2 linked regions of the Cohnella abietis genome follow. The protein of the gene in region 1 interacts with the protein of each later gene in a pairwise test. Links are inferred from orthologs where the notes say so. Each region holds a gene or a part of one and is shown on either strand. Other genes may lie near its edges.

What was found.
Region 2: the proteins of KCTCHS21_RS16905 (region 1) and groL interact in binary tests that used the Escherichia coli proteins (3 or more experiments, as listed by UniProt). The link is inferred for Cohnella abietis from one-to-one orthologs.

Annotation. Positions count from the first base shown.
Region 1 is NZ_AP019400.1:3,886,692-3,901,519, reverse strand. The notes cover bases 8,083-10,801. They hold KCTCHS21_RS16905 (ABC transporter ATP-binding protein), read left to right. Parts: upstream 8,083-8,925; coding sequence 8,926-9,678; downstream 9,679-10,801. Other genes in these bases: KCTCHS21_RS16895 (ABC transporter ATP-binding protein), read left to right, coding at 10,745-10,801; KCTCHS21_RS16900 (ABC transporter permease), read left to right, coding at 9,675-10,436; KCTCHS21_RS16910 (manganese catalase family protein), read right to left, coding at 8,083-8,762. Outside these bases: KCTCHS21_RS16950 (chromate transporter), read right to left, coding at 1-181; KCTCHS21_RS16945 (COG4705 family protein), read left to right, coding at 376-1,176; KCTCHS21_RS16940 (undecaprenyl-diphosphatase), read right to left, coding at 1,265-1,840; KCTCHS21_RS16935 (response regulator transcription factor), read left to right, coding at 2,053-2,727; KCTCHS21_RS16930 (HAMP domain-containing histidine kinase), read left to right, coding at 2,724-4,124; KCTCHS21_RS16925 (cation:proton antiporter), read left to right, coding at 4,276-5,424; KCTCHS21_RS31945 (hypothetical protein), read left to right, coding at 5,421-5,552; KCTCHS21_RS16920 (hypothetical protein), read right to left, coding at 6,302-6,739; KCTCHS21_RS16915 (serine hydrolase domain-containing protein), read left to right, coding at 6,911-7,828; more of KCTCHS21_RS16910, read right to left, coding at 7,908-8,082; more of KCTCHS21_RS16895, read left to right, coding at 10,802-12,934; KCTCHS21_RS16890 (DUF1854 domain-containing protein), read left to right, coding at 12,934-13,437; KCTCHS21_RS16885 (DJ-1/PfpI family protein), read left to right, coding at 13,839-14,435; KCTCHS21_RS16880 (DHA2 family efflux MFS transporter permease subunit), read right to left, coding at 14,455-14,828. UniProt on the Escherichia coli protein: Part of the ABC transporter complex FetAB, which is probably involved in iron export and enhances resistance to H(2)O(2)-mediated oxidative stress. Probably responsible for energy coupling to the transport system.
Region 2 is NZ_AP019400.1:1,516,018-1,531,026, reverse strand. Bases 7,678-10,577 are described here. They hold groL (chaperonin GroEL), read right to left. Parts: upstream 9,991-10,577; coding sequence 8,365-9,990; downstream 7,678-8,364. Other genes in these bases: groES (co-chaperone GroES), read right to left, coding at 10,074-10,358; KCTCHS21_RS06145 (sporulation protein YjcZ), read left to right, coding at 8,061-8,195; KCTCHS21_RS06150 (hypothetical protein), read right to left, coding at 7,678-7,726. In the rest of the region: KCTCHS21_RS06180 (response regulator transcription factor), read left to right, coding at 188-913; KCTCHS21_RS06175 (sensor histidine kinase), read left to right, coding at 903-2,663; KCTCHS21_RS06170 (Gfo/Idh/MocA family protein), read right to left, coding at 2,718-3,797; KCTCHS21_RS06165 (AraC family transcriptional regulator), read right to left, coding at 3,790-4,845; KCTCHS21_RS06160 (Gfo/Idh/MocA family protein), read right to left, coding at 4,889-5,875; KCTCHS21_RS06155 (M20 family metallopeptidase), read left to right, coding at 6,085-7,257; more of KCTCHS21_RS06150, read right to left, coding at 7,367-7,677; KCTCHS21_RS06130 (methyl-accepting chemotaxis protein), read right to left, coding at 10,590-11,861; twin-arginine translocase subunit TatC, read right to left, coding at 12,012-12,788; tatA (twin-arginine translocase TatA/TatE family subunit), read right to left, coding at 12,882-13,112; KCTCHS21_RS06115 (MogA/MoaB family molybdenum cofactor biosynthesis protein), read right to left, coding at 13,421-13,909; KCTCHS21_RS06110 (5-formyltetrahydrofolate cyclo-ligase), read right to left, coding at 14,064-14,690; ribosomal protection-like ABC-F family protein, read left to right, coding at 14,847-15,009.

The sequences.
Region 1 (14,828 bases):
AGCTTCGTTCGTCCATCCACTGGCGTTTCCGTATGTATTCATTATGAAAATAACCAAGATGGGCAATTGGTCCCCCGAATGAAGTTAGCCCGAGCTTAGTTGATACTAGAAGAAGCTCTAATAATTTTTTCGGTTTGCTTCGTGACTCGTCTAGCACTTCTTCTATGTGATTGGATTCCATATCTTATCTCTCCTGAGGTTAAGTCGTGTTTCTTCCTAATAATATCTCAAGTGGCTTAAGATCATAAAGCAATTTAATAGGATTATCCTATTTATTTATTTATTTATCTCCGCGACTTGGTTTCTCATTAATTTCTCATAAGAGGCGAGTACAATTTGCAAATAGTCATTTTATGAGAAAAGGGAGGATTTACGATGGGAAATTCTATTTCGGATGCTACGACATTATCTGGGGGCAGGCAGCTGTTAAACAAGGTACCAGAAATTACGATCTTTTTCTGGATTATCAAGATTTTGGCGACAACGGTGGGGGAGACCGCGGCTGATTTTCTGAATGCAGATTTGAATTTGGGCTTAACCAACACAACCTATATCATGAGTGGTCTCTTACTCCTCACTCTCTTTTTCCAATTCAAGTTAAATAAGTATGTACCGGCGATTTATTGGCTTACGGTCGTTCTCATTAGCGTTGTGGGCACATTGATTACGGATAATCTCGTAGACAACTTAGGGGTCGCATTAGAGACTACCACGGTTATATTTGCGTTCTTATTGCTTGCAACCTTCTGGGCTTGGTATGCGAGTCAGAAGACTCTATCCATCCACTCCATCCACACGACTAAGAGAGAAGCCTTCTATTGGCTGACCATTCTGTTCACATTTGCTTTAGGCACTGCAGCCGGTGATCTTGTGGCAGAGGGGCTCAACTTGGGGTACTGGGTGTCTGTGATCTTATTCGCGGTGCTGATAGGGGCTGTGACCATTGCTCACTATCGCTTCAAACTGAACGCGGTTCTGGCTTTCTGGATTGCCTACATCTTAACCCGTCCTTTAGGTGCTTCAATTGGTGATTATCTATCTCAACCACGCGATGATGGTGGACTTGAACTGGGAACGATCATCACTAGTGTGATTTTCCTCGTTACGATTTTATGCTTGGTTGTTTACCTGACTAAGACGAGAAAAGATGTAATCCCTCTCAACCTTCAAGATTAAGTAAGCCTGTACGCGTCCTCATACAACGAATGGTCACATAAACCTATATCAGTTTGTGTGACCACTCCTTTAATCTATAGGATAACAATTACTTGTCTTGAACTGGGAAGAAACGACGTATTAGACCTCGTTGAAGCTTGATGAAGAATAGAGGGACAACATCTAATCGTTTATTAAGCTTATACAGGGTTATGCTTGTTATGAAAGATAGAACAATGGCTCCTAAGATATCCCCTGGATAATGAACTCCTGCATAGATCCGTGAGATTCCAGTTAATATCGCTAAGATCACCATGACAATACCTAATCTACGTTTGAAGTACAAGGTGCTAAAAGCTATTGAAAATGCAAAAGTAGCATGATCACTTGGGAACGAAGAATCCGGCGCGTGTGGAATTAATTGGTTTACTTGATGCTCCATGAAGGGTCTAGCGTGGTTCACTTCTGGCGAAATGAGCATGCTTGCAATAAAAATGGCCACTGACGCTGATAGGACGGAATAGAAGACTAGCTTTTGGTTGGTTTCCTTCCCTGAGAACCATAGACAAACCATTACAGCAATCATTAACCATACGATATCCTGCGCAAACCATTCCATAATATCGTCAACCCAATCGTATTTCCCAGCCCAGTCATTAATGAATTGAAACAAATGATAGTTCATAATGTGCTTTCACCCTTTTTTTCTTTCCACTGTAGCCTACGAATCTGAGTTTTTCATGAGAATTTGATTATATCTAATCTCGAAGTGGCTTCTTGTTAAAGAGAACTGTATTGAACTGTATTGAACTGTATCGAAATCATTCCATTCAAAGTTATAATTACAGCAGGGTAAATACATAGCTTAAGGCATTCGAGCTGCGGTCGGAGGAAACAATGAAAAGAATTCTTATTGTAGAGGACGAGCCTAACTTCGCAAGGTTCCTTGAATTGGAGCTGATCCATGAAGCTTACGAGGTAAAGATTGCCTATGACGGACATAGTGGTCTTGAATTAGCTCTTGGATCGGAATGGGACTTGATCCTGCTTGACCTTATGCTGCCTGGACTAAATGGAGTCGAAGTATGCAGGAGGATTAGAAAGGTTAGCAAAACGCTTATTATTATTTTAACGGCAAGAAATAGCGTAACGGATCGAGTACTCGGCTTGGATTGTGGGGCAGATGATTACCTTCCGAAGCCGTTTGCCATTGAAGAGCTTTTCGCTCGGATGAGAGCTTTATTTCGTAGGTTCGAACACAGCGAGCATGAATTAGCCGTATATACATTCAAGGATCTTGTCCTTGATCTTAATACCAGAATAGTTACTCAGGCTGGAGAGAACGTCATGCTTACAAAGAAGGAATTTGATTTGCTTGCCGTCTTTATGCAGAACGTGAATTGGGTATTATCCCGGGACATGATATTGGAAAAGGTATGGGGATTTGACTCTGAAGTTGAGACCAACATCATAGACGTTTACGTTCGTTACCTGAGGAACAAATTGAGTGATTCAGGGGACGAGAGATATATAAAGACACAGCGCGGAATTGGATACGTGATGCGGCTATGAAAATGTTGCTCAGAACGATAAACACTCTCCCGATTAAGTGGCGAATAACCGTTTGGGCATCACTATGGATGTGTATTTTCTTTTTTCTCTATAACTCGGTGCAATATTTGGTGCTTGATCGTTGGATACTTGCCCAAGAGGAGCATTCCATTAATAAGAGTATGGATGAGGTTATCGGCTATTATGAGGACAGTAATTCAAGAAGCGTAGCCGCCAGTCAAAGCTATCTTGAGAAGGTGAACCAGAGCAATCAGATGATTAGGGTGCTGGATGATAGTGGGCATACTGTGCTAAATATAAGCGAAGGAATACCAGATCAATGGGTGCTGCCACAAGTTGCAAGCTCGAGGAGTCTGGTCAGCCCATGGCATGAGGAGGAGCATTTGCTCGTGCTCAGAAGCCCGGTTCAGGTCGGATCTTTCAAGGGTACAGTCGAAATCATTCGGAATATGGAAAATTACGAACGGTTAAATCACTTGCTGTTGGTCGTTATGGTTATAGGTGGGCTGGGTGGAATCGCCTTCAGCACATTCGGTGGAGTCATCTTAGGTAGACAATTGGTTAAACCGGTTGCTGAATTATCAAGCACGATGGGTAAAATAAAGTACAATGGGTTAGCGGCGAGAGTTGATTTTATTGATAATAAGGATGAATTATCTAAGCTAAGTCTAGTGTTTAACGAGATGATGGATCGATTGGAGGAGTCCTTCCATCATCAGAATCAATTCGTCGAGGATGCCTCGCATGAGCTTAGAACACCAATCTCGATTATCGAAGGTCATCTTAACTTGCTCATACGCTGGGGCAAAGAAGACCCTTCCGTTTTAAATGAATCGTTAAAAGCCTCATTGGATGAATTAGCTCGATTGAAGAAACTTATTCAGGATTTGCTTTTATCCTCTCAAACCGAGCCATTGCAAATTGAAACGGATATCGAACGTGTTGACCCTGCTGATGTGATCATTAAGATAGTGGACGACTTCTCCGTTATTCATCCGGAAATGATTTTCGAAGTAGAGACCCGATATTTGTCAGGTATATGGTTGGCGATCTCGGTTGGTCATTTGAAGCAAATTCTCATGATCGTAATCGACAATGCCATTAAATATTCCGGAGATGAGAAGACGATTCGAATTACCGGCAAGCTTGTAACGGAGAATACCGTACAATTGCAAATAATCGATAGTGGTCTGGGAATTTCGAATGAACACATTGCGCACGTATTCGATAGGTTTTACCGTGTGGAAAAGGCAAGAAGCCGTAAAATAGGCGGCAGTGGTCTGGGGTTAGCAATTGCCAAGCGATTAGTCGACAATTATCAGGGAAGCATTCGACTTGAGAGTGTTGAGCACGAAGGAACCGTGGTTACGGTAGTATTACCGCGTAGCTTTGCTTGAGCTTTAGATAATGTTCTTGCATCGATTTCATTTTTTATATATGATTATGAATAACATCATATCGGATAGCAGTAATGGAGGAGCCTGTCACCAAGGGCTCCTTCTTTTTATTTTTCAGGACACAATAGAACAAACATCTGGAGGCGGGCTTATGGAATTCATACTTTACTTAGTGTTGATTTTATTTTTTACAAAGGTTGCGGGAGATCTGTCTGTTCGAATTGGGCAGCCTGCTGTGCTAGGAAAGCTGATAGTGGGTATATTATTAGGCCCTGCGGTGCTTGGATGGATAGAGCAAGGAAGCTTTATCAATGAGCTGTCCGAAATCGGTGTGCTCCTTCTCATGTTTATCGCTGGACTAGAAACTGATCTTGAGCAGCTGCGGAAAAACTGGAAATCGGCTTTTGCGGTTGCGGTAGGCGGAATTATTCTTCCTTTTATCGGAGGCTATAGTGCAGCGGTTGCCTTTGGCTTTAGCCAGAATCATGCTTTATTTTTCGGTATTATTTTTTGTGCAACATCAGTGAGTATATCCGTGCAAGTACTTAAGGAAATGAATAAGCTGAATACCCGTGAAGGAACGACCATTCTTGGGGCAGCGGTAATCGACGATGTGCTCGTAGTCATCCTACTTGCGGTTATGATGAGCGTTATTGGAACAGGGAATGACATTTCTATTGGCTTGCTTATTGGAAAAAAACTTCTGTTTTTCTTCGTTATTATCGTTGCTGGTTGGTTCGTAGTTCCAAAGATTATGAAGTGGATGGCACCACTCAAAGTAACAGAGGCAGTAATATCGGCAGCGCTTGTTATCTGCTTTGGGTTTGCTTATTTTGCAGAGTGGCTGCAGATGGCTGGAATAATCGGCGCATTCGCTGCAGGGATCGCGATCTCTCAAACCGGATATAAGCACACTGTTGAGCAAAAAGTTGAACCTATCGCTTACTCAATATTTGTACCTGTCTTTTTTGTGAGCATCGGCTTGAATGTTTCATTCGAAGGTATTGGTGAGCAGTGGGGGTTTCTTATCATTATTACAATTATTGCATGTATAACGAAGCTATTCGGAGGCTGGATTGGCGCGCGGATGACAGGATTCAATTCTAGATCATCCTTAATTATTGGATCTGGCATGGTAAGTAGAGGAGAGGTCGCCTTGATAATCGGGGCAACGGGGCTACAGGCTGGATTAGTATTACCACAATACTTCACATCAGTGGTAATCATGATTATTGCAACAACACTTGTTACGCCGCCGCTACTTAAGCTGTTCTTCCGCGAGAAGGAGGTTCAGCGATGAGTTGCATGGGGATGGCTGCGCTGATAACTATGGTAGGGCGCTTTGATGGTGAGCTGCTGCTAGATGGCTTAAAGTCGCATTTTGCAACGATGGCGGGGAGTTTGTTGGATAAGGTGAGCTTAAAGTAGCATTTTGCGACGATGGTGAGGGGATTGTGGGAGAAGAGGCGATTGCCCTTTCAAAAAATTATTGGGATGTTATAATATAATTACCATTTGTTATAAATTAAGGTGGTTATACCCATTGGTTAAGGAGGGGCATTTGCGTGTCTAGTATTTTTAGTGTCATGATAATAACTCTATTTCTTTTAATACCGGTTGTACTAACATACATAATTTATTCCCTAATTAAGAAGAGGCAGAAGAAATCTGTCACGCTAGTTATTTCTTTATGTCTTGGAATAGTTATCGTATTCTTAGTCCTGTATTTGGCCCCTACGCGATTGAAGCTTCAGAGCTCAGATTCGGATTATAATCTAACTATTTATAAAAATGGTCGAACGTACCTTATTGACGATAGAGAACAAAAGAATAGTATGATGCAATTACTAGAAGGGCAGAAGTATGTTAGAAATGTAAATATCCCATTAAACGGTGTTCCTCGTGTCGCTTCAGATCAATATATAAGTATAAGAATTGCGGGGATTGAAGTTCCTAGCAACATACTTATTTCAGTAAGACTAGACGATACTAGCCTTTCATATTTGGAAAATAGTTCTCGTTATTATTCCATTAACAACTCGAAAAAATTTACTCAGGACATTCAAAATTTTATATCGATAAACTTATAATTGCTTTTCTCACGCAATAAACAAGGGACCAATTCTAACATCTTTTTAGAATTGGTCTTATTGTATTTATGGCTCGATGCATTTATTTTAGTCACAGTATACTGCACCGAGAAAGCTTTCAGGTCCGTTACGGATTGGAATAAGGGTTGAAGAGGACACGAACATAGAATAGACCAATTGTTGCGAAACGGGGGGCGGTACATTGTAATCAGCTCCCGAAAAATTAAGAACCTGAATACCCGTGTCACCCACGTTAAATGTACGTTTCAATGCAAACACTTCCAAATCTGTCGAAGCAGATCCACGAACAACGCTAATCTCAATATCCGTAGGTCCACTTCCAGGAATGGGAAAGGCTAAGCCTATAATTCCACTAAACTGGGTTCTTATTACACCAGTTGGGTTGATTACCTGAAGTCCGATAACACCTATCAATACGGATGTATCTACAGCCGGAAAAGGAATCAATATCGAAGCGTAAGCTGAGGCGTTTTGTGAAGTTCGAGCATCTAAGAATGTACTCATTCATGAATTACCTCCTTCTGCTATTTGTTATTGATAACATATTCAGAACGAATCTATAAGTGTAGGCATGTACAACATTTTTACTTCCCACTCATATTACTAACCCATTAGTTCCTCGAAATGGTTATAATTAGGTTTAAGAGTACACGCTCAGAAAAAAGAGGTGAACATTTGCACATCAAATGGAACGAGAAAATAGAGCATTTATCTGACGTAATAAAAAAGGAGAAAATCCATAGCTGTTTAATAAGCAAAGATGATGCACTTTTATTTCAGTATTTTAAAAATGGGAAATCAGAAAAGAAACAGCACAAAATCAACTCATGCACAAAAAGTATTACTTCCAGCCTCATTGGTATAGCACATGACCAGGGGGTGATTCCCAGCCTTTCGACCCCGATTGTTGAATTTTTCCCTTCACTCAAAAATGATCCCGACCACAGAAAGCAGCTAATTACTATAGACCATCTGCTTACAATGAGTGCTGGATTCGATTGGCCCGAGATGGGAGAGTGGGGAGGTTGGCCAGAAATGATCCATAGCTCTAACTGGGTCAAGTATGCGCTGGATAGACCACTCATAAGCACTCCCGGCGAAACTATGAATTATAATTCTGGTTGCAGCCACCTGCTATCAGCCATTTTGCAAAAAACAACGAACAAAAGTGCGAGAGAATTTGCCGATCAGCATTTGTTTTCTCAACTGAAATTTAGCGACTATATATGGCACGAAGACCCACAAGGAATTAATATCGGCGGGTTTGGACTGCATCTCACTGTTCAGGACATGCACAAATTCGGTGAATTGTATCTCCAAAAAGGGAGATGGGGTAACAAGCAGCTGATAAGCGAGGAATGGATCGCTTTCTCAACTGAGCCTGAATACACGAGATACTACCATTTTGGTCATTACGGTCGGCATTGGTGGATTTCGGAAACTTCAAATTCTGAATTATTTTACTTCGCTATGGGGATGGGTGGGCAGTATATATGTGTGGCACCATCCAAAGGAATAATAATCACAGTAACTAGCGATACATATGGTGATACGCTTAAACCATTGCAGATTATTAGAAGCATATTGCATTAGGAGAGTAACCAAGCATATTTTATGAAGACAAAAACTCCCATCCAACGAAGGACTGGGAGTTTTTCGTAACTATATTTTATTACCTAAGCATGTCAACTAATCCTGGGCTGTGCTCATTTGGCATGTCAGGAAGCTGCGGTACAGGAAAGCCTTGAGGGGGAGGTGTGACAGAGAGAGAACCGTGATTCCGGCTAGGGCTCTCGCCTTGGAAGATTTCAGCTATTCGAGTTTCATCCAAGCGGAAATTAAATTGAACATTGTGATAGCCCTTATCGATGTACTTACGGCACTCGGGATATTTGTTAATATCGTAGTTCGGCACAGGGAACAACTTGCCCCAATCTACACCCAATGTTTCAAGCGCTTTGGCAAACGCATTCTGATGCGCGTTGTCCCTGACGATGAGAAATCCGAGCGTTTCTCGCAATGTTTTGTTCGAGCTCATCTCGTATATTCTTGTTTTCTGCAGCACACCTGTCGATTCAAGGACGACGTTATTAAGCAAATCCGCAATCAAATTTCCGTGGCTGTATACCCAAGAGCCATTCCACGGATTGCCGCCAGCATCTAGGGGCAAGGAACTTTTAGCTCCCATGATGTAATGGTGAGGATTGGCAAGCTTTACAGTTTCGTCGATCGGAGCCTCGTTCGCACCAGCGTTTCCAGGAGAGGATAAGCCAGACTCGTTTAAGAGCTGATTGATCGTATTCTGTACTAGCTCAACGTGAGCGATTTCTTCTAGGAACACCCCCCGAATAAGATCGCGAAATTGTTTCTCTTTGCCTCTGAAATTGGCGCTTTGAAAAGAATACTGCATCATCGTCCGCATCTCGCCGAATTGTCCTCCAAGTGCTTCCTGCAACACCTTTGCCGCACCAGGATCGGGCTTGTCTGGCTCAATAATATTGATTAACTCTTCCTTATAGTAATACAATAGGGTCCACTCCTTTAGAGTTTCTACGATCGATTTTATCAAACAGTCTGGGAATGGAAGGTTTTTTAAACAACAGGATTATGATCCCAAGAAGAAGAAATATTATTCTTGGTTATTCAAGAGCTATGCTTGGCGTAGTAGAATCGAGAGGGGGTGCTAGGCATTGACTGCAATACTAGAAATTCAACAGTTGGCGAAGAAGTCATGGAACAAGGGAAATCAGGAAACCTCTTATCTGTTTGCTGAAGTGTCTGCGGAAATCCAGCAGCCGGAGCGGATATCGGTCATTGGTGCCTCGGGACAAGGTAAAAGCACCTTGCTGCGCACGATGGCGTTGCTCGAAACACCTGATAAAGGCGATATGCTTTACGAAGGAGTCTCTTATCTTAAGAAGGAATCACGGCTATGGAGAAAACAAATCTGTTATGTCGCTCAACAAGCGGTTATGCTACCGGGCAGCGTGGAGGACAATCTGCGAACGACCAGTCGTCTGCACGGCGGTACATATGATGAGAAGCTTGCAGCACAGCTGCTAGAGGAAGCAGCTATGGACGGGCTGGACAGAAATAAGAACGCCAGTGAGCTATCTGGAGGAGAAAAGCAGCGTATCGCCCTTATACGTTCTCTACTGTTGCGTCCTTCTGTGCTGCTGCTCGATGAGGTTACGGCATCATTGGACAGCATTAGCGCAAGAGCTGTGGAGCAATTACTGGTTCGTTGGCATAAGGAAGAGGGGGCAACGATCATTTGGGTTACGCATGATTTGGAACAGGCAGCTCGCACAAGCGATAGAACTTGGTTTATGTCTAGTGGCACGTTGCTGGAGAATCAGCGGACGACGGATTTTTTCCGACAACCAACAACAGAGGCGGGTAGAGATTTCATTCGCCTTCTGGTCAGCGGGGAGAAGCTATGACATTAGTTGCACTTAGCTTTACACTATTATTCGTCTTGGCGACTATGCTTGTTTCGGTCTGGCAGAAGCTCGGTTTGGAAAAAGAGATTGCTGTCGGTACCATACGCTCGGCTGTGCAGTTACTGGCTATCGGGTATGCGCTTCAATATATTTTTCGAGCAGATAATGTCATGTATTTACTATTGATTGTTACGCTGATGATTACAGTAGCATCCTGGAATGCAGCAAAGCGCGGGGCAGGTATGCGCGGGATCACTTGGCGGATCGCTCTAGCGCTTACAACTACGGAACTTCTTATGATGGGGTTGCTGCTAAGTCTGAATATTATTGAATCGACTCCCCAGTACATCATTCCTCTTAGCGGGATGACGATCGGGAATGCCATGGTAGTTGCAAGCTTGTTCGTGAATCAAATGAAGCGGGAGGCTCAGGCATCGAGGGGAGAGATTGAAGCGTTGCTCACGCTTGGAGCTACGGCAGCACAGGCATTGCAGGAGGTCAGAAAACGGTCGGTTAAATTCAGCATGATCCCAACTATCGACGGTATGAAGACAGTCGGACTCGTTCAATTGCCGGGGATGATGACAGGTATGATTGTTGCAGGTGCAGATCCGATAGAAGCAGTGCGCTATCAAATTCTTATTGTTTTTTCCTTCACTGGTTCTGCGGCCATTACGAGTATTCTCTTGAGTGTTCTAAGCTACAGGCTGCTGTTTACGAAAGAGCTACAGCTTAAACCACTTCAGGATGGAAAATGAAAAGGCGATAAGTATTAATACGAAGCGTAATCCTAACATAGGTTCTAAAAAGTCCATTAAGTTCGTAATAATTATCCATTTTATTTATTGAGATCACCCCATATACTGATAATGAATATCATTATTGACTCTGCTTAAGGAGAAGACCGGGTTCATAGTTCCGGTCTGTTTTTGTGAGCGATTGGCCTGAACCTCGCAGTCTCAAGGACAGCAAAAGACGCTTTGCTTGGCTAGTTGTTTGCTGTGCTAAAGTATGAGGGTGAGCAGTGAAACGGGAATTTCGACAACAGTGATGAAGGAGGCGTTTTATGTGGCTCGTTGAACAGCTCCCATCTGCAATTCGCACACAATTGGATGAGGAAGTCATTTATTGCGCGAAGACGGATTTGAATGAATCCGGTCAGTTTATTCCGTTATGGCTTATAGTGACAGCGCAGCATGTATCAGTATGGAATCTTGAAGGTATTGAACAGAAAAGGCTGCCGGTTGCAGGCTTGCTGGGTGCTAGGACGATCGAAGCAATTGGCGGTGGCATGCTCGTTGTAGATACGACTGAGGGAGGAAGCGTGCTACTAAGCTATACAGCAAACTACGCAGCAGCATTTGGAACTGCAGCGAAGCTGATTACGGCATTGTCTAAAGGTGAAGCGTTACCTGATATTCAGGAAAGTGATTTTCCAAGGATATGCCCGGATTGTGGTAAGCTATTGCCAATCGATGACAGCAAGTGCCCAGCCTGCCGAAGCAAGAGTAGTGTCCTAATGAGAATGCTTGATTTCGCAAAACCTTACAGAAAGCAAATGTTGGTTGCGGCGGCTTTACTGGTCGTTACGACCTTAATTGAACTCATCCCTCCTTATTTGACCAAAGTCATTGTCGACGATGTACTACAGCCAGGTAATATGGGCAGCGCATTGATATGGCTCGTTGCAGGTTTGGCCTGTACGGAGGTGGTGCTTGCAGGTGGACAAATCATTCGCGGCTATTTGGGTGTTTGGATTGGTGCCAAAATGATGGGGGGCATCCGCACGGCTGTTTATAACGCGCTCATGGGGATGTCGCTCGCTTTTTTCGATCGCCGCCAGACCTCGCAGTTTATTGGCCGTGTTAACAATGATTCAGAATCGATGAGGCAATTTCTGACGGATGGCTTAATGTGGGTGGGGGGTAATGCGCTTAAGCTTATTGCTATTATTCTTGTGATGCTTTCTATGGATTGGCAATTGACGGTGTTGGCGATTTTACCGATGCCGCTCATTATATTGTTTTCCACACGTATCTGGCCTAAGGTCAGAAGGAGATGGTACCGCCATTGGCGCTCGACCTTTCGCATGAATGTGCAGGTTGGTGATTCTCTTTCTGGTATTCGCGTGGTGAAAGCATTCGGTCAAGAAACAGCGGAGAAAAAGCGTTATGCGGAAGCCAGTGAGGATGCAGTTGTGCAAAATATTCGGATGGATGGCTTGTGGTCTGCGGCATTCCCGATATTCGCTTTGCTTGCTGGAACTGGCGTGCTGCTAACCTGGTATTATGGCGGTCGTGCCGTGCTTGATGGCAGCATAACACTGGGTGTTCTGATGGCCTTCATTGTCTATCTCGGAATGTTCCTTGGTCCATTGCAGTGGTTTAGTCAGGCGGTTAACTGGACCAATCAGGCTTTCTCGGCAGCTGATCGGGTATTTGAAATTGTGGACACTCCGGTGGATGTAGCGGATGATCCGGAAGCCCAATCACTTGGTAAGGTGCGCGGCGAAATCGTATTCGATAAGGTCAGCTATGGGTACGAATCACACCGAATTGTGTTGAAGGAAGTTAGCTTGTCAGTTGGCGCCGGTGAGATGGTCGGATTAGTCGGACATTCTGGTGCTGGAAAATCTACATTTATCAATTTACTTTGCCGATTCTATGATCCAACCTCAGGTAGTATTAAGCTGGATGGAGTAGATTTGCGTAAGGTGAAGCAGGAAGACCTGCGCCGTCAAATCGGGATCGTGCTGCAAGAGACATTCCTGTTCGACGGTACGATTGCTGAGAATATTGCCTATGCGAAGCCCGATGCTTCGCCAATGGACATTATGCGCGCTGCTAAGATTGCGAATGCGCATGATTTTATCGTTCGTATGCCAGATGGCTACGATACACGTGTTGGAGAGCGCGGTCATCGGTTATCGGGTGGCGAGAAGCAGCGTGTAGCTATCGCGCGGGCCATTGTGCATGACCCACGGATACTCATCCTTGATGAAGCGACTGCGTCGGTTGATACAGAAACGGAACGGCAAATCCAAGAGGCGATATCTAGGCTTGTCAAAGGAAGAACTACGATTGCTATCGCACATCGACTGTCAACACTACGGGATGCGAATCGGCTTATTGTGTTGGAGCGGGGGAAAGTGGCCGAGGTAGGCACCCACGAGGAGCTACTTCGCTCTGAGGGCCTCTACTACCAGCTCGTTGAAGCACAGAAGGAAAAGTCACATCCGAAAGGGAGTATGGTTTAATGGACAAAGGGAATCTTTATGAGCTTCGGCCATTAACGCCTGATAGGATTGTGCTTTACCGCTCCCAGGGGGGCATGCTTCAAGGAAGCATTGAAGGAACCGTGTATTCAGAATTACTAATATATCGCACGTTCCCGCTGCAATATCCCGATCAGTATATTTCTGTTCGTGGTGTAGATGGCACAGAAATCGGCGTTATTGAAAACCCGCTCCAGCTAGATGAGGAAAGTCGGCAAGAGCTCACTATGGAGCTGAAAAGACGCTATTTTTTGCCGCAGGTGATCGTCATTCAGAGTATTAGGGAGAAGGGTGACTTGTGGGAGTGGGAACTCGAAACGGATGCGGGAGCGATACGAATAACGATGCGCAATTTGCACGATCATGTACAGTTCCACAATAATCAACGTATCCTTCTGACCGACCTTAACGGTCAACGATGCGAAATTATAGACAGGACGAAGCTTAATGCCCAGAGCCGCAAATGGTTAGACGATGTACTGTAGCTTTAGCTGAGATGGGGAAGATGGCTAGAAGCTGGAGCCGTGGCTGTTCCAATAACGGAACAGCTAACGGAGCACATTATGGTTAACGAACTGAGTAACTCTTATTTGCTTAAAATACTATGTTTTTATTTTTTGACGAACTCCAGACACTTTATATCAATTAAATTACCTCCGTTCCACCTAAATATGACTCAATAACGCCAATGAAGTTCGTTAGAATAATGAAGAGGTCATTTTAACGGTAATAAGAACGGTAGGGTTCGTTAAAAGAGAATAATCGCGCAAGAAAAATGAACTCTTAAGATTACTCTTAGGAGTTCATTTTTTTTCTACAAGTATTTTCCTATTTGTGCAATAATGTTATCAATCTGAGTAATTAAATGAATAGGAGATGTGATCTCATGGGACAGGTGCAGCAAGCAAGAAATGTGGCCATTTTTGTTTTCGATGGTGTGGAAATATTGGATTTCACTGGACCATTCGAAGTGTTTATTACTGGAAGTAATCGAGGACAAGATTTTAATGTCTATACTGTCGCCGAGCTAGAAAATCCAGTAAATGCTTTAGGCAATCTTAGCATCAATGCAAGCTATACGATTAATAATTGCCCGCGTACCGATATATTAATAGTTCCTGGTGGTAGGGGGGCAAGACATGAGATGCACAATGAAACGATCACGAATTGGATTAAAGAAGTTTCGAATGAAGCAGAGCTTGTCTTTTCGGTGTGTACTGGTGCACTAATTTTAGCTAAAGCCAATCTCTTAGATGGACTGAAAATCACCACAAATCGTCTTGCGATGAATGAATTAAGAGAAGTAGCACCACAATCAGCCGAAATCATTGAGAACGTTAGGTATGTCGACAATGGTAAAATCATTCTTTCAGCTGGCATCTCCGCCGGGATTGACGCTTCCTTATATGTGATTGAGAAGCTACTGGGTAAAGACAGAGCGTTGGAAGCAGCTAGAATAATGGAGTACGATTGGTATGAATAATGACTTCATTATAACTTCATCAAGCTATATGGCTGACTCCTGCTTCCTGACCTTCTGGCTTTTTACTCAAACGTGCAGGTCCAACCATCAAAGAAGCAATAACACCAATGATTAATAGAATAGCCGCAACAATAAACCCTTTATTAATCGCTGTACCTAGGGCGTTACGCACAAATTCACCAAGCTCAGGAGCTAGATTTTGCAGATGGATCAGATTTTCAGATTTCGTCAGGCTTGCCATTTGCTCTGCATTTAGATTATATTGAGCTGCTCCCGTTGTAATTTGATCCTTCAAGCTGTTATTCACGAGAACGGCCATAATAGAAGCTCCCATGACACCTCCCATGCTCCGCCAGAAGCCAACAATGGAAGAGCTGACGCCGATATATCGAG
Region 2 (15,009 bases), 2.4 Mb from region 1 along the record:
TATCCATTCTCTATGTGTTCTTACTTCATTATGAATGCCTAGTCTTAATCCGTAAGAAACGGAAACTTAACTCTCTCTTAAAAATAACAGGAAAAATTAAGACTCCGTTAAGATAGCTAATATCATCGAATAGTGGGAGCATGATAAAATAATAAGTAAACGTTGCATATAAAGGAGTAACCTTAGATTGAAAGACATTGCAATTCTTCTAGTAGATGATGAGCAAGCGATTGTTAAGTTATTAGAAACGGTGCTTCATAAAGAAGGTTTCTTAAACATAGACAAAGTAGGAACAGCGGAAGAGGCTTTACTCGCATGCGAACGGAGAAGCTACGACATTATTGTGCTAGATGTAACCCTTCCAAACATGAGCGGTATTGAAGCCTGTCCTTTCATACGCCGACTTACCGATGCCCCAATCTTATTTTTGAGCGCTAGAACAACAGACTTCGATAAATTGACTGGCTTTGCTGTAGGTGGAGATGATTACGTAACAAAGCCGTTTAATCCTCTCGAAATCGTCGCCCGAATCAAATCATTACTACGCCGCTCCAGTAAATTCATATCTGCAGTAACGCCTCCAGCAAATGGCTTAATCGATTTCGGACGCTTTCAGATCCATGAAGCCTCTGCCGAGCTACGTGTAGGTGGGATACCTGTAGCCTGCCCTACTCTTGTCTTCCAGTTGTTGCTGTTTCTCAGCAAAAATCCAAATCGGATATTTACAAAAAGCGAGCTGTACGAAAGGGTATGGGGCGATAACAGTATTAGCGACGATAACACGATCATGGTTCATATTCATCGTATTCGTGAACGCATCGAGCCCGACCCTGCGCGTCCAGAATATTTGGTAAACGTACGAGGACTTGGATACAAGCTTGTGAAGAAGGAGACAGCTCCTCATGAGCATTAAGAGACGGCTTACTTTTCGCCTGATCACTTGGCTGTTGATAGTCGGCCTCGTCTTGTTAGCGCTAGCCATCAGCACTCTGCTCTGGACAGTAAATCAATTGTCACGCATTGAAACTGGACGCCAATTCGAGAGCGCAGGCTTATATCAATTAGTACGTACCGTTGAGTCTAAAGGAAACAGCCTCCAATTTGATGAAGAGCTTATCGACCTTATTCGTAAAAGTGGGGGATGGCTCCAAAGAATTGATAATAACGGCGTAGTCACTGACGCCTTCTTCACCCCTGCGGATGTACCACTCTCCTATGGTCCAGGTGAATTAATGGCCTATACGTTCGGTATGAGTCCGTTTCCTTACCATCTATACTTGTGGATTCAGGAAAAGGATGGCATTCTGCACACATTGATCTATGGCTTCAAGAGCCATGACAACTCTCTACTTGAGGAGATAACGATCAAGGGCACAAGAAACGGGGATAGCATTCTTCTACCTCTTGAAATTCAAGACGATCTGAGACGCAGCCATGCATGGTTGCAAATCATAGATCAGAAGGGCACAGAGCTTGCATCCTTTAATAAGCCTGAAAAAGCCATTAGCAACTTCACCGTTCAAGACATGGCACTTCGATCCTTTTACCCAGATCGTTATGGTACGAGATTGGTTTCCCAATATGACAAGGATAGCAGTCTAACCTGGGTGCTAAATACGCCATTACCTGGATCAGAGCCAGGCAGTGCGCCACGTCTAGATCCGGAAAATCGCGTGTTAATTATTGGGATCGGAAGCTTTCTGCTTGGAGCCATTATCTTGTTCGGGATCGTATCTTATTGGCTTGGGCAACGATTCGGCTCTCCTATTGTTCATATTCTCAAATGGCTCAGATTTCTAGGGGAAGGCCGCTACGAAGAGCCTGTTGATGCAAGAGGGATCGTCCGCAGCCAGAATCGCAGAGGTAAGAGAAAGCGCAAGTATCGCGTTTACCAGGACGTAATTGATTCTATGAACTCCTTGTCGCAAACCTTACATCACAATGAACGGCTTCGAGATGAAACGGAGAAAATGCGGAATGAATGGATTGCAGGAGTGTCCCACGATTTGAAAACTCCGCTGTCATCTATTAAAGGCTATGCGTATTTGTTAGACAACGATTCCTATGAATGGACGACGGGTGAGATACGATCATTTGCGCGAATAATATTAGACAAGTCCTCTCATTTGGATGATCTAATTGATGATCTTGCGCTAACCTACCGGCTACGGAATGGCCATGGGGCACCGTCCTCAGAGCTGGTGGATCTGAATGAATATACGGCAGAGGCTATCTTAGAAGCAACTAACCATCCAGTCTTTAAAGAAAGCAGTGTCAAATATATTCCGGCAAAATCGCCTATTTATATGATCCTATACAAACCATGGTTTCAGCGGATCGTAGACAACCTAGTTGCTAATGCCTTAATGCATAATGGGGAAGATACTACTCTGACGATATCAATTGAGGAAAAAGAGCCTAATACCATCATTCTAACCCTCAAAGACGATGGCAAAGGTATGGATGAAGAAACCGTAGCTCGATTATTTGAACGGTATTACCGTGGCACGGACACCGAAAGCCGGACAGAAGGCTCTGGACTTGGCATGGCCATAACCAAAGCACTGGTAGAGGCACTAGGTGGGTCGATCCAAGTGATTACCTCTGTAGGCCAAGGAACGACCCTAATTATTAAATGGCCTTCAGTGGTAAGATCGGATTAGACAAAAAGGACCCTCCGCTTTAATGGAGGGCCCTTTTTAATCTGCTTGATTAGATCAAGGTAATTCAATAGATACTTCACGACGAGCTTCTGCCGAGCGAAGCACACCATCAATAATGGCTTGCTGTATTAGAATCTGCTCCCCAGGGATTGGTGCAGGACGACAATCTCGAACAGCTTCAGCGAAATCTCTAACCTTCTCATCGAATAGATTAAGCTTATGCTCCACGAGTGGAATTGGCGTTTCTGTATGTCCGCCATACTCGTCATGGAATAAGCTAATCGAGCCGACTGCTCCGTCCCATACTCCCGACCATGGACCTTTACCAGCTGGAGTAACCTTTAATCCTGCATCGGTTCCTAGGAACATTGTTGCACCCAGAGTATCCATATGCATTGCCCATGAAATCTTAAATTGAAGAACTAAATCATTTTCAAATCTCACCATAGCTACTCCGAAATCTTCTACCTCGAATTTACTTGCTTCTGGATGATAGAGAGAGTTCGTGCCGAAATGGTTTGAAGTAAATGCTGATACAGTTAACGGACGAGGGTATCCCATCGCGTTAAGAGCCATATCCAATGAGTAGCAGCCAATGTCTGCCATTGCTCCCGCTCCAGCAAGCTTCTTACTAATGAATGTTCCCCCTGGCATCCCTCTGCGACGTCCGCCGCCAGTCTCGGCATAGTATACTTTGCCAAGTCGTCCGGATTGTACAATATCCTGTAATAGCTTCATGTTCGGATCATAACGAGGCTGGAAGCCAAGCGTTAACATATTCCCCGTCTCTTTCGCCACCTGCGTCATTTCCAAAGCTTCTTGGAACGTGACAGACATTGGTTTTTCCAACAATACCTGTTTGCCCGCGCGCAGTGAGTCTACTGTTGTGATGTGATGGGAAACGTTAGGTGTACAAATGCTTACTCCATCTAAGTCTTGCTCCAACAGCTTCTGATGCCCATCGTAAGCAGCAGCCCCTACAAGCTTCTCGGACTCAACGAATTGTCCTGCTTTGCCTGGAATGACGTCTGCAACTGCGACGATTTCCACAAAAGGTAGCTTACTATAAGCAGCTATGTGCGCTTTAGCTATGCCGCCACTACCAATAATTCCAATTTTCAACGTTTTACTCATGATGATTCTCTGCCTTCTCTCTGAATATAGTATTTATCTTTGCGTTAGCATCAACCGTATGCATCCTGCGATAGCTCGTAGGCGTAATTTCATATTTGCTTTTGAAGACGAGATACAAGTAGTTCGGGTTCGCATACCCATGGCTTAACGCGATTTCCTCTATCGATCTGTCCGTGTGGATCAGCTCGGAGCAAATACTAGTTAGACGAACATGCTCTAAATAATCGCTAAAGGTCGTCTGCCCTTCGCTACGAAATATTCGTTGCAGCTGCCTCGGACTAATACTGATTGATTCGGCAACCTGCTCTAAGGAAATCGGCAAGCCTTCATTATCTTGAATGTATTGCGTAGCAAGCTGATACCGGTGAAAATTCATATCTCGTTCCGGCATTCCCGACTTTCCATCCGGATCGTCAAATACGCGAGTCGTTCGCAGAAGAATTTGAACGATGGCCTGCTTAATCAAGGTATAAAACCCGGAAGGCTGATCCTCCCAAATACGAAACGCATCTAGAAATCCATTCATGGCATGGAACCGATCGACAAAAGGGATAGCTGGTATGCGTTGAAGAGCGGCAATGCATTCCTGAGCCTCATTCGCTTCAAGCACGTCTCCCCAGCTATTGTCCTCAAGTGTTCCGTCCAAAGGTACAATATCCAAATGCAAGCAAAGCTCGTGCATCGGCTCTTCCAGATCTGACTCTTGGTAATGGACAAGGTCAGGGCCGGTTAAATAAAACAATCCTTCATGAAGATCATAGGTTTGATCGACAAGAATAACCTTTCCCTTGCCCTTTGCAATATAATGCAATTCGTATTCAGAGTGCTTATGAAAATTGATAATACATCCGGGCGGGAACGCTGCAAGATGACAGCGCAGCACACGAATTCCGTACGAGCCCCAGCGGAATTGCAAATCCAGGCGATCCAGCGCATCTTGCTTATCAAGCATCCGGGCATAAGGAAAGGAGCCGGGACTTCCGGCTGACTTTCTCTCCTGATGCTTCTTTATCCCGCTATCTCGTGTTCCCTTCTCTTCTTCCGCCATGCCCATCCCTCTTCTCGTGTTGCCATTCCTTATTCCGGTTTAATTAAGCTAATTCATCGATGCGGATCGGACGGCCTTCTGCTACCGAACGCGTAGAGGCCTCCATTAACCGGGTAAGATCAATCGCTATATTTACATTGTCTGTTGCTTCTGTTCCATTCTCAATATGTGCTACCCATTGGTCGAATGCCATAGTGACATCTTGTCCCTTATCAAGCTTCTCCCATTCAGGTATTCCGTTGTTACTACGTATGATTGGAGTCTCATCTGGAAATCCAATCAATAATGTTCCTTCCGTTCCGTGCAGCTCGATACAAAAAGGAGAATGACTGTTCACGAAGCCTGCCTCGACGATTCCTAGCGCTCCATTGGCATATTGAAGCACAGCAACCGCATTATCTTCTACTTCTTTACCCGTTACATAGCCGAAGCTAGCACTTACGCTGTCCGGCATGCCTAGAAACTGCCTAACAAGATACATCGGGTGGCAGCCAAGATCTATCAAGGCTCCGCCACCGCACTGCTCCTTGGAATAGAAATGAGAGGGCAGCCAATCAGCAATCGCTCCGTTATGGGACAAGCGTACACGTGCAAGCGTCAGTTTTCCCAATGTTCCTTCTTGGATGACCTTATTAACGATTTGTGTAGATGCCGTATAGAGACGAGGTAATGAAACCCCAAACTTCACTCCTGCTTGCTTAATTTCAGAAACAATATCCGTAACTTCCTTATTTGTTGGTGCGATTACTTTTTCAGTAAAAATATGCTTACCCGCTTTAGCGGCTTTAATAATAACCTCATGATGAATATTCGTTGGGGCATCTACGATAACTGCATCGATATCATCCCGTGCCAGCATTTCATCAAGTGAAGCATAATAAGGAACGCCGTATTCAGCAGCCTTCTTAATTCCTCTTTCAGACTCCTCATCCCATACTGCCGCCAATTCAGTGGATGGGTTAGCTAATGCTTGACGAGTGTAATCATCTGCGTGAACGTGCCAGTAACTAATTTTTCCTATTCTAATCATGAGGTAGCCTCCTTGGCTGGTTAACTTAAAATATACGACAACACTTCAAGATTACACAACTTATTCCTTGTTTATAATGAGTTTCAGTGCCATTTAAACTATAAAATTACGACATTGTAAGCTATAAATAGAAGTTTGCTTGCTTGTCCACCCTTAGAACGGATACGATAGTGTTACAGAGATACTTAACTATTAAAGGAGTCCACAATATGGCCGACTTAAAAATAACGATTCACGAAACAATTCAAGGCTTCTCATCCCGTTTAATCGAGATTGCTACATTTATCGGGGCTCATCCAGAGCTAGGGCATGAGGAGAAACAAGCCTCCGCCTTACTTACCTCCGAGCTAGAAGCACTGGGGTTCCAAGTTGAAAGAGGGATTCTTGGCTTGGAAACAGCCTTCATTGCCGAATATCGTTCTGCTAGGCCTGGACCTATAATCGGCTTACTCGCAGAGTACGATGCCCTTCCAGAGCTTGGGCATGCTTGCGGTCATCACCTCATATGCACGATGGCGCTAGGTGCAGCAGCCGGGTTAAGAGCTATTGCAGATACAACGGGCGGAACTATTCGAGTATATGGAACGCCTGCTGAGGAAACGAAGGGCGCGAAGATTGACATGACAGAGGCAGGTTTGTTCGATGATTGCGATATTGCGATTATGGCGCATCCCTACCACACTTATGAGAAATCCGGTTCATCCCTTGCTATGGATGCGTTGCTATTTGAATACTACGGTAAAGCCGCACATGCTGCAGCAAACCCAGATCAGGGAGTTAATGCTCTAGATGCAGTTATTCTTCTATTTAACGCTATCAATGCTCTACGGCAGCAAACCAAAAAAGATGCCCGAATTCACGGCATCATCTCTCACGGTGGACAAGCACCGAACATTATTCCCGACTATGCGGCTGCTCAGTTCTACGTCAGATCTGCTTCACGCGCATACACGAATGAGCTCGTGCGTAAGGTAAACGCCTGCGCCGAAGCAGCCGGTATTGCAGCTGGTTGCAGACTAACTACCAGCAATTACGAATACTCCTATGATGAATTACGTACGAACGAGAGCCTATCTGAGGCATTCACAGCAAATCTGATCACCAGTGGGATTCCGGTAGAGGAAATTCAAGTGGGTCATGATAACGGCTCTTTGGACCTTGGAAACGTGTCCCTGCGCTGTCCAGTCATCCACCCTTACATCAAGGTTGTTAACGAGCCTTACGAGCTCCATACAGTAGAGTTCCGCGATGCGGCACAGACCGATCCCGCTTACAAGGCCATGGTATTCGGTGCAACCATGCTTGCCTATACAGCTTGTGATGTTCTAACAGATGCACAGCTATTACAGCGGGTTAAGGCAGAATTCGGGGCTGTGCGTTAAACCTAGTCAATATACTTAATCGAAGAAGCTTTTTCCACTTAGGAACTCTTTATCGTTTGGAACACCACAAAAACAAATTGAAGCCAGCTATGCAGCCTGCGGCACCAAGCTAACAGCTGTATAGTTGGCTTTTCCAGTTGCTCGAAATATTCGTACATCTCCTGCCAATCGTGCCCTCTCTATACTCCGTTGCTAGACAATTTCGTACATCTCCTGCTAATCGTGCCCCCTCAAGACCCCGTTGTTCGATAATTTCGTACATCTCACTCCAATCGCGCCCTCTCATGAACCCGTTGCTCGAAATATTCGTATATCTCACTCCAATCGTGCCTTCTCCTGACCTCGTTGCTCGAAATATTCGTACATCTCCTGCCAATTGTGTCCTCTCATGAACCCGTTGCTCGAAATATTCGTGCATCTCCTTCCAATCGTGCCCCTCCTGACCACATTGTTCGATAATTTCGTGCATCTCCTTCCAATCGTGCCCCCTCCTGACCCCATTGTTCGATAATTTCGTACATCTCCTTCCAATCGTGCACCTCAATACCCCGTTGCTCGATAATTTCGTGCATCTCCTTCCAATCGTGCCCTTTCATGAACCCGTTGCTCGAAATATTCGTATATCTCCTGCCAATCGTGCCCCCTCAAGACCCCGTTGCTCGATAATTTCGTGCATCTCCCATTAAACGTGTACAAGTGCGGATTAATAACAGTCCTGTACGAATGCACTGACCATATTAATAACCATACATAAGCTAAGTCGGTAATAAGATGATCTCAAACAAAAGCTAGGTGGTGATTTTATGAGTTATCCAGTTGCTGGAGCAGGGTATGGAAACTGTTGTAATGTTGTAAAACCAAGTGGCGGAATGGAAGCCGCTGCGTTCGTACTTGTACTATTTATCTTGTTGGTTATTATCCTCAAAGCAGGCTACTAAGCTCCAACCCGCCACCATTATTATCAAATGGGGCGGGTTTCTTTTACATTACAAAACAAAGAGACCTCCCATAAGTTCGATTGAACTCATGAGAAGCCTCTTATTAAATACTGTCAAACGACGTTCCTCCGCAGAAGAACCCTTGATGCATAAGGGTTTATCACCCTTATCACATCATGCCGCCCATACCACCCATGTCAGGCATGCCGCCTGCTGGTTTGTTTGGTTCTGGCTTGTCAGCGATAACCGCTTCAGTTGTTAAGAAGACAGCAGCTACGGAAGCAGCGTTCTGCAATGCGGAGCGAGTTACTTTAACAGGGTCGATAATACCAGCTTCGAACATGTTAACCCATTCGCCAGTTGCAGCGTTATAGCCTGTTCCAACAGCTTCCTTCTTCAGACGCTCAACGATAACGGAGCCTTCTTGGCCAGCGTTAGCCGCGATTGTACGAATTGGCTCTTCCAATGCGCGAAGGATGATGTTCACGCCTGTTTGCTCGTCGCCTTCTGCAGTTACTGCAGCTACAGCGCTGTATACGTTAACGAGTGCAGTACCACCACCGGAAACGATACCTTCTTCAACTGCTGCACGAGTCGCGTTCAAAGCATCTTCGATGCGAAGCTTGCGCTCTTTTAATTCAGTTTCAGTCGCTGCGCCAACTTTGATAACTGCAACGCCACCAGCTAATTTCGCTAGACGCTCTTGCAATTTCTCACGGTCGAAGTCAGAAGTTGTATCTTCGATTTGCGCTTTAATTTGGCTAACACGTGCAGTGATATCCGCTTTATCTCCGGAACCATCAACTACAATAGTGTTTTCTTTGTTAACGCGCACTTGACGTGCAGTACCTAATTGCTCAAGTGTAGTGGACTTCAGCTCAAGACCAAGCTCTTCAGTGATCACTTGACCACCAGTAAGCGCAGCGATGTCTTGAAGCATAGCTTTACGGCGATCGCCGAAGCCAGGAGCTTTAACACCAACACAAGTAAATGTACCACGAAGACGGTTAACAACAAGCGTAGACAATGCTTCGCCTTCAATATCTTCAGCGATGATAAGCAATTGCTTACCGGATTGAACAACCTTCTCCAAAACAGGAAGGATCTCTTGGATGTTGGAGATTTTCTTATCTGTAATAAGGATCAATGGATTATCAAGAATAGCTTCCATTTTATCCGTATCTGTAATCATGTATGGTGTAATGTAACCACGGTCGAATTGCATACCTTCTACAACTTCTAGATCCGTGTTAAAGCCTTTCGACTCTTCAACAGTAATAACGCCGTCTTTTCCGACTTTATCCATAGCATCGGCAATCAGTTGACCAACTTCGTCATCAGCAGCGGAGATAGCAGCTACTTGAGCGATGTCGTTACGTCCGCTAACTTGCTTGGAGATCTTCTGAAGCTCTTCAACTGCCGCTCTAACCGCTTTGTCGATTCCTTTACGGATAACCATAGGGTTAGCGCCTGCAGTTACGTTCTTCAAGCCTTCACGAATCATCGCTTGAGCTAGAACAGTTGCAGTTGTAGTACCATCACCAGCGATATCATTTGTTTTCGTTGCTACTTCTTTAACTAGCTGAGCACCCATATTCTCGAATGCATCTTCTAGTTCGATTTCTTTAGCAATCGTTACACCATCGTTAGTGATTAGTGGAGAACCGAATTTTTTCTCTAGAACAACGTTACGACCTTTCGGTCCAAGTGTTACCTTTACAACGTTTGCCAATGCATCGACACCGCGAAGCATTGCGCGACGAGCGTCTTCACTAAATTTAATTTCCTTAGCCATCGTGAATTACCCTCCTTAAGATCTGAAACTATTTGCTGCCGTTTCCGGTCTATTTCGTTATGTCTAAATCGTTAAACTAAAGCTTAGCCAACGATCGCGTGTATGTCGCTTTCTTTCATAATCAAATATTCTTTACCTTCATATTTGATTTCAGTACCTGCATACTTGGAAAATAAAACGCGGTCGCCTTCTTTTACTTCAAGCGCGATACGTTCACCGTCTTTAGTTAAAGCTCCGCTACCCACCGCGATAATCGTTCCTTCTTGCGGCTTTTCTTTAGCGTTATCAGGCAATACAATACCGCTAATTGTTTTTTCTTCTTTTGCGTTCGCTTCTACAAGAACGCGGTCACCCAAAGGTTTAATCATGTAAATAGCCTCCTTCTTAAATAGGTGTAAGTTTTTTAACTTGAAGCCATTCCTTGTTAGCACTCATTTGTGTTAAGTGCTAATAACCATTTTCTATGATACGGTTTTTACGGATGCTTTTCAAGTCCTTTGCGTTAAATGTACATAAAAAAATGCGAACCCGCATTTGTTGCGGATCCGCATCGCTATTATTTTCGTTCAATTGCAGACTCTAGTTAGAAAAGAAAACCATTATGTCTTGAAATTACCGACCAAGCCTTTCAGACGAGAAGCCATACTGCTTAGATTCTCAGCAGTTCGTGCCATCTCCTCTGTCGAGGACAATTGCTGCTCAGTCATTGCCGAAACCTGCTCGGTGAAGGAAGCAGTCTCCTCCGTAATCCGTGAGATATCCTGAATCGATTGCACTACGGAAGTGCTTCCAGCAGACATTTGCTCGACAGACGCTGCTACATCAACGATATTCGTGCTAAGCTGACCGACTTTATCAACGATATCGCGGAATGTCTCTTCTGCATTCTGCATACCAGACACAGCCGAGAATACTTGATTCGCGCTTTGCTCGAACATCGTAGCCACTTTGCCAATATCGCTAGACATTGTCCCAATGGTATCTCCAATTTGAACCGCAGATTGCTGCGTCTGATCCGCAAGCTTACGAATTTCTCCTGCAACAACTGCGAAGCCGCGTCCATGCTCACCTGCGCGAGCAGCTTCGATTGCTGCGTTAAGCGCCAGCAAATTGGTTTGATTCGCTACTTCCGATATGTAACCGATGACTTCACGTACTTCTTCTGACTTATGATTCAAGCCTCTAACAACTTCCTGCAAAGAGCGGAATGCCTTCTCAACCTGAGCAATTTCTCCAGACGTTGATTGCAGCAATTCAGAGCCAGCTGCTGCACGACTAACAGTCGTTTGGGCTGCGTCAGATACTCCGGTAGTCGTTGAAGCTACCTGATTCAAACCATCCAGTGTTTCTTGCATCGTTGCAGAAATTTCTTGCGACTGGGCAACCTGTGTCTCTGAGCCGGCCGCAACCTTCTCTACCGCTTTAGACACTTCACTGCTCACACGAGCATTCTCGGTTGCTCCCTGCTGAAGCTGAATAGCAGAAGCTGCTAGCTCAGCCGTGCTATCGCGAAGCTCCTTCATCATCTTCTGCAGGCCGTCAAGCATATGATTCGCCGCGTTAGCGAGATCACCCATCTCATCTGTAGAACGGATATGTATTCTTCTTGTTAAATCACCGCCGGAGGAAGCGATATTTCGCAACGCAGACGTTACCCCACCAATAGACTCGGTCAAATTACGCGTTAGCCACATTAACCCAAAGCCAGCCCCACCCGCCAAAACAACGAAAATAATAATGACTTCGACGAACAAGGCTTTATGATCCGTTAGATCCATGCCTGTTAATAACAATACAAATGCTAAAACCAATAACACGATTAACCCAACATAACCGATCGTAATTTTGCGACCTAAGGTCATATCACGCATGCCTTTGCCCCTCCCTAATTGTCCCTGAACATGTAAGCCCTTACCTGAGACAAGTGTACCATAATTTCGGCATTTGGAATACGAAATTTGACACATTCTGCTTCTTTATGGAAGGTTTTGTTTTTGGGTTCAGTAGGAAAGGACTAGTTCTTATTCTGAATCCTCTAGTTCTCTTTTCTCACGTGCTTTCATTCGTTTGCCGTAAGCTATTCTTGACAAAAGTACGCTTAATTCATAAAGCAGAATCAGTGGAACTGCCACTAATAAATCCGAAACGACATCGGGCGGAGTAATCATTACTCCAATTATGATTAGGACAAACCATGCAACCTTACGAATCCTTTTGAGAAGATCCGGGGTCACAATACCTATCCGACTTAAGAACAGAATGACAAGCGGTAGCTCGAACAGCAAGGAAATAGGAATGAGAATGTTGAACAAAAAGGCGAAGTATTGCGCTACTCCATAGGTTTGTTCTAGTCCCATAGTCTCGGTAATTTTCTCTGTAAACAAATAGGCCATCGGAAAAACGACGAAATAGGAAAACGCAAGTCCGATTAGAAACATGACTAAGGCCCATGGAACATAGCGTAGCGTCGCTCTCTGCTCTTGTTTCCCGAGCGCGGGACGCACAAATGCCCACAATTGGAACATCGTATGGGGAATGGCCAGAATAAAAGAAATGATAATGGCAAATTTCATATATAAGCCAATCGCATCCCAAGGAGAAAACACATTTAGCTTAAGATTTTCCGTAGGGGCTGCAGCAACTAAATAATCAAAGACAGGCTGGGCACCGAATAAGCCTCCGACCAGTCCAAGTACAAATACAATTAAACAGTATATAATTCTTTTACGTAGCTCACCTAAATGCTCCATTATCGGCATCCAGTTTTCATCCTGCCGAGCACTTGAACTATCCTTCATCCTTATTCGCCTCCATGCAACAACAGGGCTGCCCCTTTCGCAAATGATTCATCTGCGATGAGGGACAGCCCCTTTTTGTGTAATGTTCATACCTTATTCAGGCAGACGTCGTTCAGCTTTCGGCTGTGTATCTTCCGATGACACTTCCACGCGGTTTGCTGCTGGACGTTCCTTAGTATCATCCATCAGCTCATTAGCGCCCTTCTTGAACTCACGGAGCGTGCGTCCGAATGCTCTTCCCAATTCAGGTAGCTTGTTCGGTCCGAACAGCAGCAAAGCAACGATTACGAGTAAAATCATACCCGAAGCACCAATTCCTGACATAAATAAACCTCCGTTTCCCAGTTCTAGCGACGGCATAATCTGTCGCAGACCATTTCGATAATATGTTCCTTTATTACGGTATATCCAGCCAAATTTCTCGGCAAAAAACATCGATAGAAATATAAGGTTTCATCGTCGGCAACTACCGGCATTCCGCCCAGTATCAGTATCATATCATACCCTTGTTACAGGAAATAGTCATTATCATTGACAATTATATGTCTAAATCCAGGTAGCATTCTGTTCACTTAACATAGCGGACTAATAAGCATTATTCCTTGCCACGAAAGAAACTAGGAAGCTGTTATCTACTGCTCCCCACGCAATCCTTTTACCTGATCCAATGCTTCTGGTAGAACGTCCATTACCGCCATCAAATGCTCATGAACGCCCTTAGGATCTCCAGGTAAGTTCAGAATCAAGGTACGACCGCGTATCGCACAAATCCCGCGAAAAAGCATTCCCTTACGCGAGCGCTGAATAACGGTAGCCCGCATCGCCTCTGCAATTCCAGGAACAATTCTTTCCGCGATCATTAATGTCGCTTCAGGTGTAACGTCACGGAATGCCAGACCTGTTCCACCAGTCGTCAATATAAGGTCTGCCTGATAATAATCGGCCATTTCTATTAGTGCTGCTCTTATTTCATCTTGATCATCCGGCACAATCCGATAATCAATGATGTCCCCATGAAGCTCTTCCTCAATTAATTCACGTATAACCTGAGCGCTCGTATCTTCGCGTTCCCCTCGCGAGCCTTTATCACTAGCTGTCAATAAAGCGACCTTCCAACGCATGCTCCATCCCCCCGCTCCCATGAATACGAGCTTTATCGTGATCGTATCTTTTAATCAAATGTTAGACCGTTTAAGCATAGTTGTCCACTATACGTAAATGACCTTGCACATTGTAATAAGTCAACCAACTTTCAAGCTATCCGCTATTTCCCCCCTAATTAAACCAAATAACCTGCTCGTTCGTTGCCAATCCATCTAGAGGAAGATCATGCGTCTCCATAGGCAATGGGTCGGCTATGACCTGGTTAGCAAAAGCGAAGCCTATCCACAACGTCTTTGGGTTGCTAAAGCCTAGTCTATCTGCATATAAGCGATCATAATACCCCCCGCCGTAACCCAATCGAGATCCTTCTTTCGTAAAAGCAAGACCAGGTACGAGTACGACATCGAGAGCTTGTGATTGTTCTGCCAGCAAGGTTTGTAGCGGGTCGGGCTCCGGAACCCCCCACTTCCCCGGAATCCAGTTAGTCAGTGCTTCGACCTTACGCAACTCCATTCCTTCTCTGTCTGGCAAAATTCTTGGCGCGAATAGATGGTCTCCCCTTTCCCAGCAGCTTGAGAGCAAAGGGAGCGGAGATGCTTCCGAGCGAAAAGGCGCGTACACGCAAATATTCAAAGAGCGTGAACGCTCTTGGCGAAGTGGGCTCAATAATTCAAGCTCGATTAGACGACATAATCGTAAAGAATAATTATCTCGATCCTCGGGTGATAGCCCGTCCCTTATGGCGGTCATCCGGCGTCGCCACTCCACCTTATCGTAATTACTCTGAGCATTATTCATGAGCGATTGGCCTACCTTTTGAAAATCCGTAGAAAAGTTATTTTCATTTTATCATTTTATGTCTATTTTCGCCAAAGAATAACGACTTGGACTTTTCTTATATGTTTACGGTACACTTGTAGCAAGAATGAATCGAAATTTTCGGAGGGATTCCTCTTGCTATTACAAGCATCCAGCATTACAAAGCATTACGGCGTTACCCCTGTACTAGATGGGGTATCTCTGCAAATCAATGAGCGCGATCGCATTGGTCTTGTAGGTGTCAATGGAGCCGGCAAATCAACCTTCTTACGTATCCTGGCCGGTGAGCTAACCGCTG